DNA from 3 places in the Alkalihalobacillus sp. NPDC127517 genome. Region 1 is predicted to be linked to each of the others. Evidence: riboswitches for the same ligand, from Rfam matches in the RefSeq annotation. Region 1 holds a riboswitch; each other region holds the start of a gene.
The links. Region 1 has a riboswitch for S-adenosylmethionine ahead of ACQKKO_RS07975 (5-methyltetrahydropteroyltriglutamate--homocysteine S-methyltransferase). Riboswitches for the same ligand answer to the same signal wherever they lie in the genome.
Positions count from the first base shown of each region.

Region 2: linked by a shared signal. The riboswitch ahead of ACQKKO_RS05450 (transporter substrate-binding domain-containing protein) and the one ahead of ACQKKO_RS07975 (5-methyltetrahydropteroyltriglutamate--homocysteine S-methyltransferase) in region 1 are both predicted to bind S-adenosylmethionine.
Region 3: linked by a shared signal. The riboswitch ahead of ACQKKO_RS08560 (LLM class flavin-dependent oxidoreductase) and the one ahead of ACQKKO_RS07975 (5-methyltetrahydropteroyltriglutamate--homocysteine S-methyltransferase) in region 1 are both predicted to bind S-adenosylmethionine.

Region 1 covers NZ_JBNNQX010000005.1:107,976-111,249, forward strand. The annotation lists gene ACQKKO_RS07965 (Gfo/Idh/MocA family protein) at 1-282, shown strand, start outside; gene ACQKKO_RS07970 (nucleotidyltransferase domain-containing protein) at 341-1,048, shown strand; SAM riboswitch class I at 1,120-1,224, shown strand; gene ACQKKO_RS07975 (5-methyltetrahydropteroyltriglutamate--homocysteine S-methyltransferase) at 1,319-2,410, shown strand; gene ACQKKO_RS07980 (heavy metal translocating P-type ATPase) at 3,168-3,274, opposite strand, start outside.
Region 2 covers NZ_JBNNQX010000003.1:255,090-258,363, forward strand. The annotation lists gene ACQKKO_RS05440 (amino acid ABC transporter ATP-binding protein) at 1-357, opposite strand, end outside; gene ACQKKO_RS05445 (amino acid ABC transporter permease) at 354-1,076, opposite strand; gene ACQKKO_RS05450 (transporter substrate-binding domain-containing protein) at 1,098-1,910, opposite strand; SAM riboswitch class I at 1,997-2,105, opposite strand; gene ACQKKO_RS05455 (hypothetical protein) at 2,424-2,819, opposite strand; gene ACQKKO_RS05460 (hypothetical protein) at 2,803-3,096, opposite strand; gene ACQKKO_RS05465 (SH3 domain-containing protein) at 3,224-3,274, opposite strand, start outside.
Region 3 covers NZ_JBNNQX010000005.1:219,131-222,404, reverse strand. The annotation lists gene ACQKKO_RS08580 (sigma-70 family RNA polymerase sigma factor) at 127-750, shown strand; gene ACQKKO_RS08575 (sigma-O factor regulator RsoA) at 743-988, shown strand; gene ACQKKO_RS08570 (VOC family protein) at 1,006-1,434, shown strand; gene ACQKKO_RS08565 (hypothetical protein) at 1,592-1,804, shown strand; SAM riboswitch class I at 1,860-1,965, shown strand; gene ACQKKO_RS08560 (LLM class flavin-dependent oxidoreductase) at 2,027-3,082, shown strand; gene ACQKKO_RS08555 (ATP-grasp domain-containing protein) at 3,084-3,274, shown strand, end outside.

The sequences.
Region 1 (3,274 bases):
GTTGGACAGATTCATAACATGCTTACCGCGATTAAAGAGGAGGCTCCGGTATTAGTCGATGGTGATCAAGGAAGAAACACACTTGAACTAATTACTGCAATCTATAAGTCTGCCAGTGAGAAAAGGACTGTTACACTTCCCATTCAGCCAAGTGACTCTTTTTATACAAAAGAAAGTATCTTAGAAAATACAACCTATTTCTATGAAAAAACAAATACTGTCGACCGTTTTGATACAGAAGAAATTACAACAGGGCGGGAGTATGACGAAAATAAAGGGTAGGATCTGTGTGGTGTGGTTTGGTATGATGAAATAAATTCCAGTTAAAGGAGAATAAATTATGCCAAGCCCTACTCAACAGATCGCCAACTCTTTTGTCAATCAATTCTTTCCATCCTCTCAATTCGCTATACTAGCTGGCAGTGCTTCAAGAGGAGAGGAAACACCTACATCAGATGTAGATCTAGTCATATTTGATGAAAATCTTCTTCCTTACAGAGAGAGCTTTGCATATCAGGGAAAGCGCATCGAAGCCTTTATCCATAATCAAGATTCATATGTAGCAGAGTTTGATCGAGAGAAAGAGATTGGTCGCCCCATTTTAGGGAACATGATAAAAGAAGGTATTTTACTAAAAGAACATGAATCTTATTTTTCTATTTTAGAGGCAGCAAAAAAACATGTCTCAGCTGGCCCGATCCCACTAAACAAAGCGTACATTCAGGCCTCGAGATATTTTATAGGGGACCTGGTCGATGATTTTTGTGATGCGAAACATAAACAAGAAGCTCTTATCACATTGAATCAACTATCACTTGAATTACCCGATTTTATCTTGCGGTTAAACAGTCAATGGTCAGGTAGAGGCAAAGGTTTAACAAGAGCCTTATATGAGTATAACAAAGAGCTAGCTGATGCGTTTTTCAGTGCATTAGAAGCCTTTTATCATGACGAAAACAAAGAACCATTTTTTCAATTTGCCACCGAAATCTATAAACCTCTTGGCGGATTTCTATTTGAGGGCTTCTCAATGGGTAAAAATTCATAATATAAATAACTTATTGACAACCACTACGTATAAAACGTATAGTAAGTCTATTAACTGAATAATGTAATTATTTCTTATCCAGAGAGGTGGAGGGAATGGCCCTTTGAAACCTCGGCAACAGACTTAACTCAAGAACTGTGCCAATTCCTGTAGTTGCGATACTACAAAGATAAGAAGAGCAGTCGATTAATAGATACTCGAACCCCTCTTCTTATATCCGAAGAGGGGTTTTTTAGTAGAAAAAATAGAGAGAATTGGAGAGAGACAACCATGACAAACGCACCGTTCAAAGCAGATCACGTAGGAAGCTTATTACGCCCAGAAAGCATTCACAAAGCGAGAAAAGACTTTAAAGATGGTACCATCACAGCACAGGAACTATACGACATTGAAACAACTGAAATTAAGAGAGTAGTTGATAAACAAATAGAAGTGGGTCTTGAAGCCGTTACAGATGGAGAATTCAGACGCAGATTCTGGCACACCGATTTCCTAGAACACTTAACAGGTGTAGAGGGCTATGTTCCAGAACATGGGTATAAGTTTAAAGGAGAAGAAACGGAAGCGTACGATGTCCGTGCAACAGGGAAGATTTCGTTTAATCAAGATCATCCACATGTTAAAGAATTTATTGAGTTTAAAGAAATTGTTGGCGAACGCGCTGTAGCAAAGCAGACCATTCCAAGTCCAAATCAATTATTTAATGCAGGAATTCGTAACGTGGAGATCTATCCAAACCTTGATGATTTCACGAATGATGTTATTCAAACATACCGTGACGCGGTTCAAGCCTTTTATGATGCGGGCTGCCGTTACCTACAGCTAGATGATGTGTACATTGCTGGCTTAAACTCAGAGCACATTCCGTTTAATGACAGTGGTTTAAATCGCCAGGAGCTGATCGATCTAGCATTACACGTCATTAACAGCGTCTTAGAAGACAAGCCTGAAGATTTAGTGATCACAACACATCTGTGCCGTGGAAACTATCGTTCAAACTGGGCATTCGAAGGCAGCTACGCGAAGATTGCTCCAACCTTATTCGCGAAAGAAAAAGTAGACGGCTTCTTTTTAGAATATGATGATGATCGCTCAGGTGATTTTGAGCCATTAGACCACATTCCAAATGGCGGCCCACAAGTAGTGCTTGGCTTATTCACATCAAAGCATGGCCAGCTCGAAGACAAAGAAACGATCAAGGCACGCTTAGAAGAAGCTACACAATTTGTATCTGCTGATCAGATCTGCCTAAGCCCACAATGCGGTTTCGCTTCCACTCACCACGGAAACATTTTGACAGAAGAAGAGCAGTGGGAAAAATTAAAATATGTTGTAGACCTTTCTAAAGAGCTTTTAGGCTAGGAAGGCATTGAAGACACCTACCTTTTGTGGAGTTAGGTGTCTTCTTTTCTTGGAGGTGGTTTTGCCCAATCAAAGAACCACATGAATCCAACTACGACAAGTGAGTAAACGAGTGTCTTGCTGAGGATTTGATTAAGGTCGAAGCTTTCCCCACTCCACAATGGTCTGATCAAATTGTACGTTCCATAAATAAAAAATAGGATTAGGAACATTCTTAAATTACGGTTTTTGAGGAGTTTCACAGGTAGCACCACCTCCTTTATATGGAAATTAGGTTATATCGAATTTAACATACTGGAAATGAATTATAAACCTTTAAGTTCCTGGTTGAGCGGGGAAAGGTCTTGCTAATCTGTGGAGAGGGCTTGGTAATGATTTGCGGGGTCTTGCTAATGAGGGTTGGATCTTGGTAAGAAGTCTTCTTTCCTTGGTATCAGATCCCTGTTCTTGGTGGACCCCCTCTCTCCTCTTGATAAAATGGAAAAAGCTCTTGCTAACGAATCTGCGATCTTAATTAAACGTTTGTTTAGCTTGGTTTAGAGCCTGTTGTTCTTGGTAAAATGTCTCCGCAACCGAAAAAACGTCGGACCCTTTTGAGTTCGACGTTTCTTTGTTGATTCTGCTGTCTCTTTGTTAATTCCAGCTTCTATTCGTTGATTCAGCGGTCTCTTCATTGATTTCAGCTTCTCTATATTGATTCCGCTCTCTCTTTATAAATTCCGCAATACCTCTTCGTTGATTCCAGCAATCTCCCACTTCATTCCTTCACTCTCAACAGCCTTAATCCATTCGCTGTCACCAAAAGTGTCGCTCCAACATCAGCAAGGATCGCAATCCAAAGTGTGAGCCAGCCGGGCACAACGA
Region 2 (3,274 bases), on a different contig from region 1:
CTTTTGCTTCGCTTCATTCTTTTTCAGCTGCTTCACACTCGTTAAACCAATCATCACATTATCGAGCACCGTTAAGTTCTTGAACAGGTTATACTGCTGGAACACCATGCCGGTAGACGTCCTAAGTGCCAGAATCTCTTTCTTACTAGCCGACTCCACATTTACTCTTTTCCCACTCACTTCAACGAAGCCACTTGTTGGCTCCTCAAGAAAGTTCATGCAACGCAGGAGTGTTGATTTGCCTGAGCCACTTGGACCTAAGATCGCCACAACCTCTCCTTTGTTCACCGAAAGATCAATCCCCTTTAGCACATGGTGTTTCCCAAAGTACTTATGTAAATTCTCTAGCTTGATCATGATGCAATCCCTCTTTCATATCTGCGCGCCCGTTTCTCAATGATCACAAGCACCCTCTCCACCATCAGGCACACGATCCAATAAATAATCGACACCGCAATATACACTTCAAAAAAGGCTAACCCACGCGAGCCAAGAATCTTCGCCTGGCCCATAATATCGATCACGCCAATAATAAAGACAAGTGACGTATCCTTAATCGTAGTAATGAACATATTTCCAAGGTTCGGGATCGCTACAATTAAGGCCTGCGGGAAAATAATCTTCAGCATCATCTGCGTCGGCTTCATCCCAATCGCCTTTGCCGCCTCAAACTGCCCGCGATCCACCGACTCAATTGCCGAACGAATCGTCTCTGATAAATACGCACCTAGATTAAAGGAAAAGGCTAAGAGAGCGTACACCTCTGGAGCAATCAGATTCACATCGAGCCCAAGCAGCCACCCTTGTTCCCGCTGCAGAAAATAGATCACCTTAGGAATCCCGTAGAAGACGAGATACAGCTGCACTAAAAGCGGTGTGCCCCTCACAAACGAAACATAGACTGATGTTATCACCCGCAATACAGGAACCCGGTAAATTTTAATCAATGCAGTCCCAAGCCCAATCACTAAACTTAAGGTGAGCGATCCTACCGCAATCCCAAGCGTAATTGGCAGCCGCGCTAAAATATATGGAATGCTTTCAATTAGAAATTGAAGGTCTAGTAAGTTCTCCATGATGTCTTCCCCTCTTCCACTCTATTCCGGAATATACTCTCCACCTGTCCACTTCACTGAAAGCTCGGCAAGCGTCCCGTCTTCTTTCAGTTCCTTTAAGATCGGATCAATTAGCTTCTGTAGCTCCTCGCCCTCTTCCGACTGTGCGAACACAATGCCCATATTGTCATTCACTAACGACTGACCCACAATCTCAACATCTAAGTCATATTTATCGAGCACCGTATCAATCATAATTGGATCATTTACATACGCATCCACGCGCCCGTTCTGAACGTCCTGCAGGATCTCAGCAGGTGTACCACTCTCACTGTACTCCAGTTGAATTGGGTTCTCCGCATCCTTGTTGTATTCCTCAAGCAACAGCGTATACGAATCCCCAGCGAGCGCCCCGACCTTTTTCCCCTCTAGATCCTCAATCATCTCAATATCCTCTTCACCCGACTTCACCACAATCACCGTCTCCGCAGCAAAGTACGACTCCTCTGAGAACAAATACTTCTCCTCACGCTCAGGCGTTTTCGCCACCTGATCCGCCACTACCTGAATCTTATTGGATTCAAGCGCCAGGAACATACTATCCCAAGGCGTCGCCACAAAATCAAACGCATAGCCATCCAAGCGCTTATCGATCTCCTGGACCACCTCAATATCATAACCAGTTAGTTCATTGCTCTCATCCGCAAACGCGAAAGGTGGGTAATCATTCTGCGTACCAACTAAGATGACCTGTTCATTTGTTGTGGTATTTCCAACAGAACACCCACCTGCTAGAACCGCCAAACCAAGAACCGCAACAACCGATTGAGTCAAACGAGCATGTCTTTTCATCATGTAAACTCTCCCCTTTTATGTAGATGCATAGTTGAATAAACAATCAAAAAACGCCCCTTTCATCAGAAAGAGGCGTTTCAATAAAAAACTTATCTCTCAGAATGAAATCATTCTGCAGGAAGTAGCACCTTTCATGTCACACATGATGGTTGCCGGACGTCATCGGGCCTGTCCCTCAGTCACTCTGGATAAGATATGAAGTTATATGTATTTCACAATGTTATGAAAGTTTTGGGGTTTTGTCAATTGGGGAATATGATTTTTTCATTCCATCAATGCGTTTAAAATCTGATTCATTTAATTAGAAATTAGTTTGTTATTTAACTTTTACTATTTAATAGTGGCGTATATGCTTTTACTCCTAGTTTATCTAGCATCTTTATAATAGTAAGCATAGCACGCTCTGTGTTAATCTTTGCCTCAATATAATACGTTTCTCCTGTTAACAAAGATTGATACTCTCGGCTTGTTGTGAATTTTCTACGGTTAATATGCACCGGTTGCAACGCAATATCATAATGGGAGTTTATGCTCCTCAATCCAACGCAATATATTAATCCAGAGATGAGTAACACTTTCTCCCCTAATTACGGCCTGAATTCCTTTATCATGAATTACAATTTCTAACTCATCCCACCTTTTATTAATAGATCTATGAAATGGCGAGACAAAATTCCATAACTCATCGACATCATTTTCCTCATCTAAAATCCAACGTATCTTCCTAAATATATCACCGTATGTCTCTGTAACGATTTTTTTAACGTAATCTCTTTCCTCACTTTCTTCTTCATTTGAGATACTTGTAATTGCATTAATTACATCTTCAAATCGAACATAAATTGAACGAACTAGTAGTCTCTCTTCTTCTATCGTAGCAAGTTTTTCTCTTTTATTTTTGTATGGCATACGTAGTGCATCTACATATTGTTGAATCGAAGGTATGATAGACCTGATTAAAACAAATTATGTTAAAGGGGCCCATTGCCTTTTCATCATTATTTTTTACTACCTTATGCTTTTTACGAAAAATATAAATAAGGTATAAATATTTGGCCTCTTCTCTAACTTTTTCTCCTTTAAACCTAATACGTTCGAATCTTGTGAACAAAATATTATGCTCTTTGTGTCGAAATTCAACAAATTCTGTGTCCATTCCTTCAACTTTAAAGTGCTCTTTTTTCATGAGTATCTCCTCCATTATCTTAATGATGAAAAATTCCCATGTAAACAGTTGTGCACCAATACAAGATTACCTTTTTAAAAAAGAAAAAGAGTAGTATGAAACTACCCTTTTCAGAAATGACATAATTTTATTTATTTAATTTCTCTAAATACCGAGTATAAACCCAACCAGTAACAAT
Region 3 (3,274 bases), 110 kb from region 1:
TTTCCCAAATTGACAAGAACATATATTCGCATTTTCTGTGTATAATGAGAACATAAGTTCTTATTTATTTTATGAAACGTTGATTATTCGTTGCTTGTCATCTCTTTAAAGAGAAAGGAGGTATGGATGATGGAGTTAGTAAACCAACGTGCCTATCAGGAGTCAAATGAGTTTAGAGAGTTTGTCATAACCTATGAAAAGGCTCTTAACACACCAGTCATTAAAGCATTTCTTGAAGAAGAACAGCATATGGAGCTGTTAATAGAAAGTATTGTAGAACCAACAGTTAAAAATAGGGAGGCTGTGAATGAATATTTTCGTAGTTTTTATATGGAGCTTCGACTAGTGAAATATCTTTCGCAACTGATCCACTTTTATTCTATTGATGTAAGCAAACGCTACAGGCGTCATTTCGCACGCCATTCCTATGTGATGGACCAACCACTCTCAGACGATCACTCACTCTATCTTCATGATGTCTTAGAATCGAAGGGTCCAAGCGTAGAGAGTCTTGTCACAGATGGAGGGCAGCATTTGGAGGAAATGATTGAGAATCCGGCACTATACAAACAGTTTCTCAAGCTCTCTGAGAAGCAAAAGCAGGTGCTGAACCTCTATTTTCTAGATGGACTCAGTCATAAGGCCATTGCCAAAAGGCTTGGAAGTACACCACAGAATGTTTCTCAAATTGCGACAAGAGCTCTTTCAAAATTAAGAACAGCTATAGATCAGGAGGACAAGCATGATTGATACGAAAAGACAAAAAGATCTCATTGAGAAGATGGAGCCGAAGATCAAGAAAAGCATTCGTCACATCCCTTGGCAGTACCGAGAAGACGTTGAACAAGAAATTAAGATGAAGGTTATGGAATCGATTGATAAGGTAAACACTTATGACGTTCCAGGTTTTTTTGAATACACAGCAAAAGAGAACGATACAAAAGCAGGAACTAGCAAAAAGAAGGCGAATTATAAGGGAACAAAATGATGAGAGTAGGGTAACGGATGAATATTAAGGCAAGACAAATCTTTGTGAATCTTCCAGTCAAGAATCTACAAAAATCAAAGTCCTTTTTTACAGAGGTTGGCTTTACGTTTAATCAACAATTCGAAGACGAAAGTGCAACATGCATGGTCGTTAACGAAACCATTTATGTGATGCTTCTTGAAGAAGACCGCTACACATCGTTCACCAAAAAAGAAATCCCAAACACAAGCACTCACTCCGAAGCGATTGTCGCGCTCTCCCTTGATAGCCGAGAAGAAGTGGACGAGGTTGTAAATCGAGCACTCGCTGCAGGAGCAGGAGCTTATAATGAACCACAGGATCACGGATTCATGTATGGATGGAGCTTCGCAGACATCGATGGCCACCTTTGGGAGTTCTTTCATATGGACATGGCAGCAGCAGAAGAAGCCCATGCCAAGCAGTAAGTATCTTCGGATGCTTGCTGTTTTTTTGGGGGGGAGGTGGATTGGAACGTTAGAGAGCAGAATGGAGCATTACACACCCTCATCCTTTTCAAACACATCAATTCTTGATACACTGAATATAATCTATTTTCTGAATCATGAGGTGGTGGGCGGCTTTATGAAGTGGTTTATCCTAGGGATAGTATTCTATTTTTTAGCTCAAGGAATCTTAAGATGGCTCGGCGTCCCCTTTAGTCCAGGTGATCTATTGCAGAACATGATCGGAGAGCCAACTCCCATCAAATCAGCATTAGTCATTGTTCTAGGAATACTTATCATTTATTTAATTTTTCGCTCAGTTCGTCATAAAACGCGAGAGAATGCATCTTGAAACTCTATGTTTGAGTAAATCTGATTAATCTGATAAAATTAATAGACAATCATATATCTTATCAAGAGAGGCAGAGGGACTGGCCCTATGAAGCCCGGCAACCGACACAGATGTACAGGTGCCAAATCCAGCAGAATGATGATCATTCTGATAGATAAGGAGTACGCACACGTCTTCTTATCGAAGAGGTGTTTTTTTTATTATAGAGTGGGGGCGTATCAAATGAAATATGGGTTTTGGCTACCGATTTTTGGAGGGTGGTTACGCAATGTTCAAGATGAACAGATGCCGGCAACCTTTGATTATGCAAAAAAAGTGATTCAAGCAGCGGAGGATTGGGGATACGATACAACTCTCCTTGCTGAACTTTACTTAAATGATATAAAGGGTCCAGGTGAAGATGTGCTCGAGGCATGGACTACAGCTGCGGCGCTTGCTGCGGTTACCTCAAAAATAGAGTTAATGACGGCGATTCGTCCGGGGTTCCATAATCCAGCGACTACGGCAAAGATGGCGGCGAATATTGATCAGATTAGTAACGGTCGGTTTACGTTAAATGTTGTGTCTGCCTGGTGGGCTGAGGAAGCGCGACAATATGGTGGAGTATTCACAGAGCACGATGAGCGCTATGCACGAACCGAGGAGTTCATTGATGTGTTAAAAGGACTGTGGACAGAAGACTCCTTCACTTATGATGGAACTTACTATCAGTTAAAGGATACGAAGCTTTCACCAAAACCTGTTCAGCGTCCAAATCCGATTCTTTATGCTGGTGGTGAGAGTGAGCAGGGCAAAACAACAATCGCTGAAAAATGTGACGCCTACGTGATGCACGGTGGTACAGTAGAAGAGATCCGCGCGAAGATTGCTGATATGAAGGAACGTCGGAAGAAAACGGGGCACACACCATTTTCACGTTTTGGAATGGCGGCTTACGTCATTTGTCGTGATACTGAAGAAGAAGCCCAGGCTGAGCTTGCCCGCATTACGGATGTGAAGGAATCTGATGCCTATGCGGGATACGATGATTTTACAAGCAAATCGCAGCTGGAACAGCAAATTAAACTGCAAGACTACTCTGTATCCAACCGCGGGTTACGACCTGAATTGATTGGCACACCAGAGATGATTGCCAAACGAATTTTGGAGTATGAAGAGGTTGGGCTTGATCTAGTGCTCTTACAATGCTCGCCGCAATATGAAGAAATGGAACGCTTCGCTCGCGATGTGATGCCCGTTGTTGAACAACTAAGAAAGCAAACAAAGGAGACAATCTAAGATGAAGAAGATCTATGTCATACATGAAAATCAGGAGTGGACCGTCCACTTATTTAACAGATTAGAAGAGTTAGGCTTACCATATGAGGATTGGCATTTAGGCAGTGGAGCTATTAATCTAAACGATGCTCCTCCTGAAGGTATATTTTATTCGCGTATGAGTGCTTCTTCTCACACGCGAGGTCACCGTTA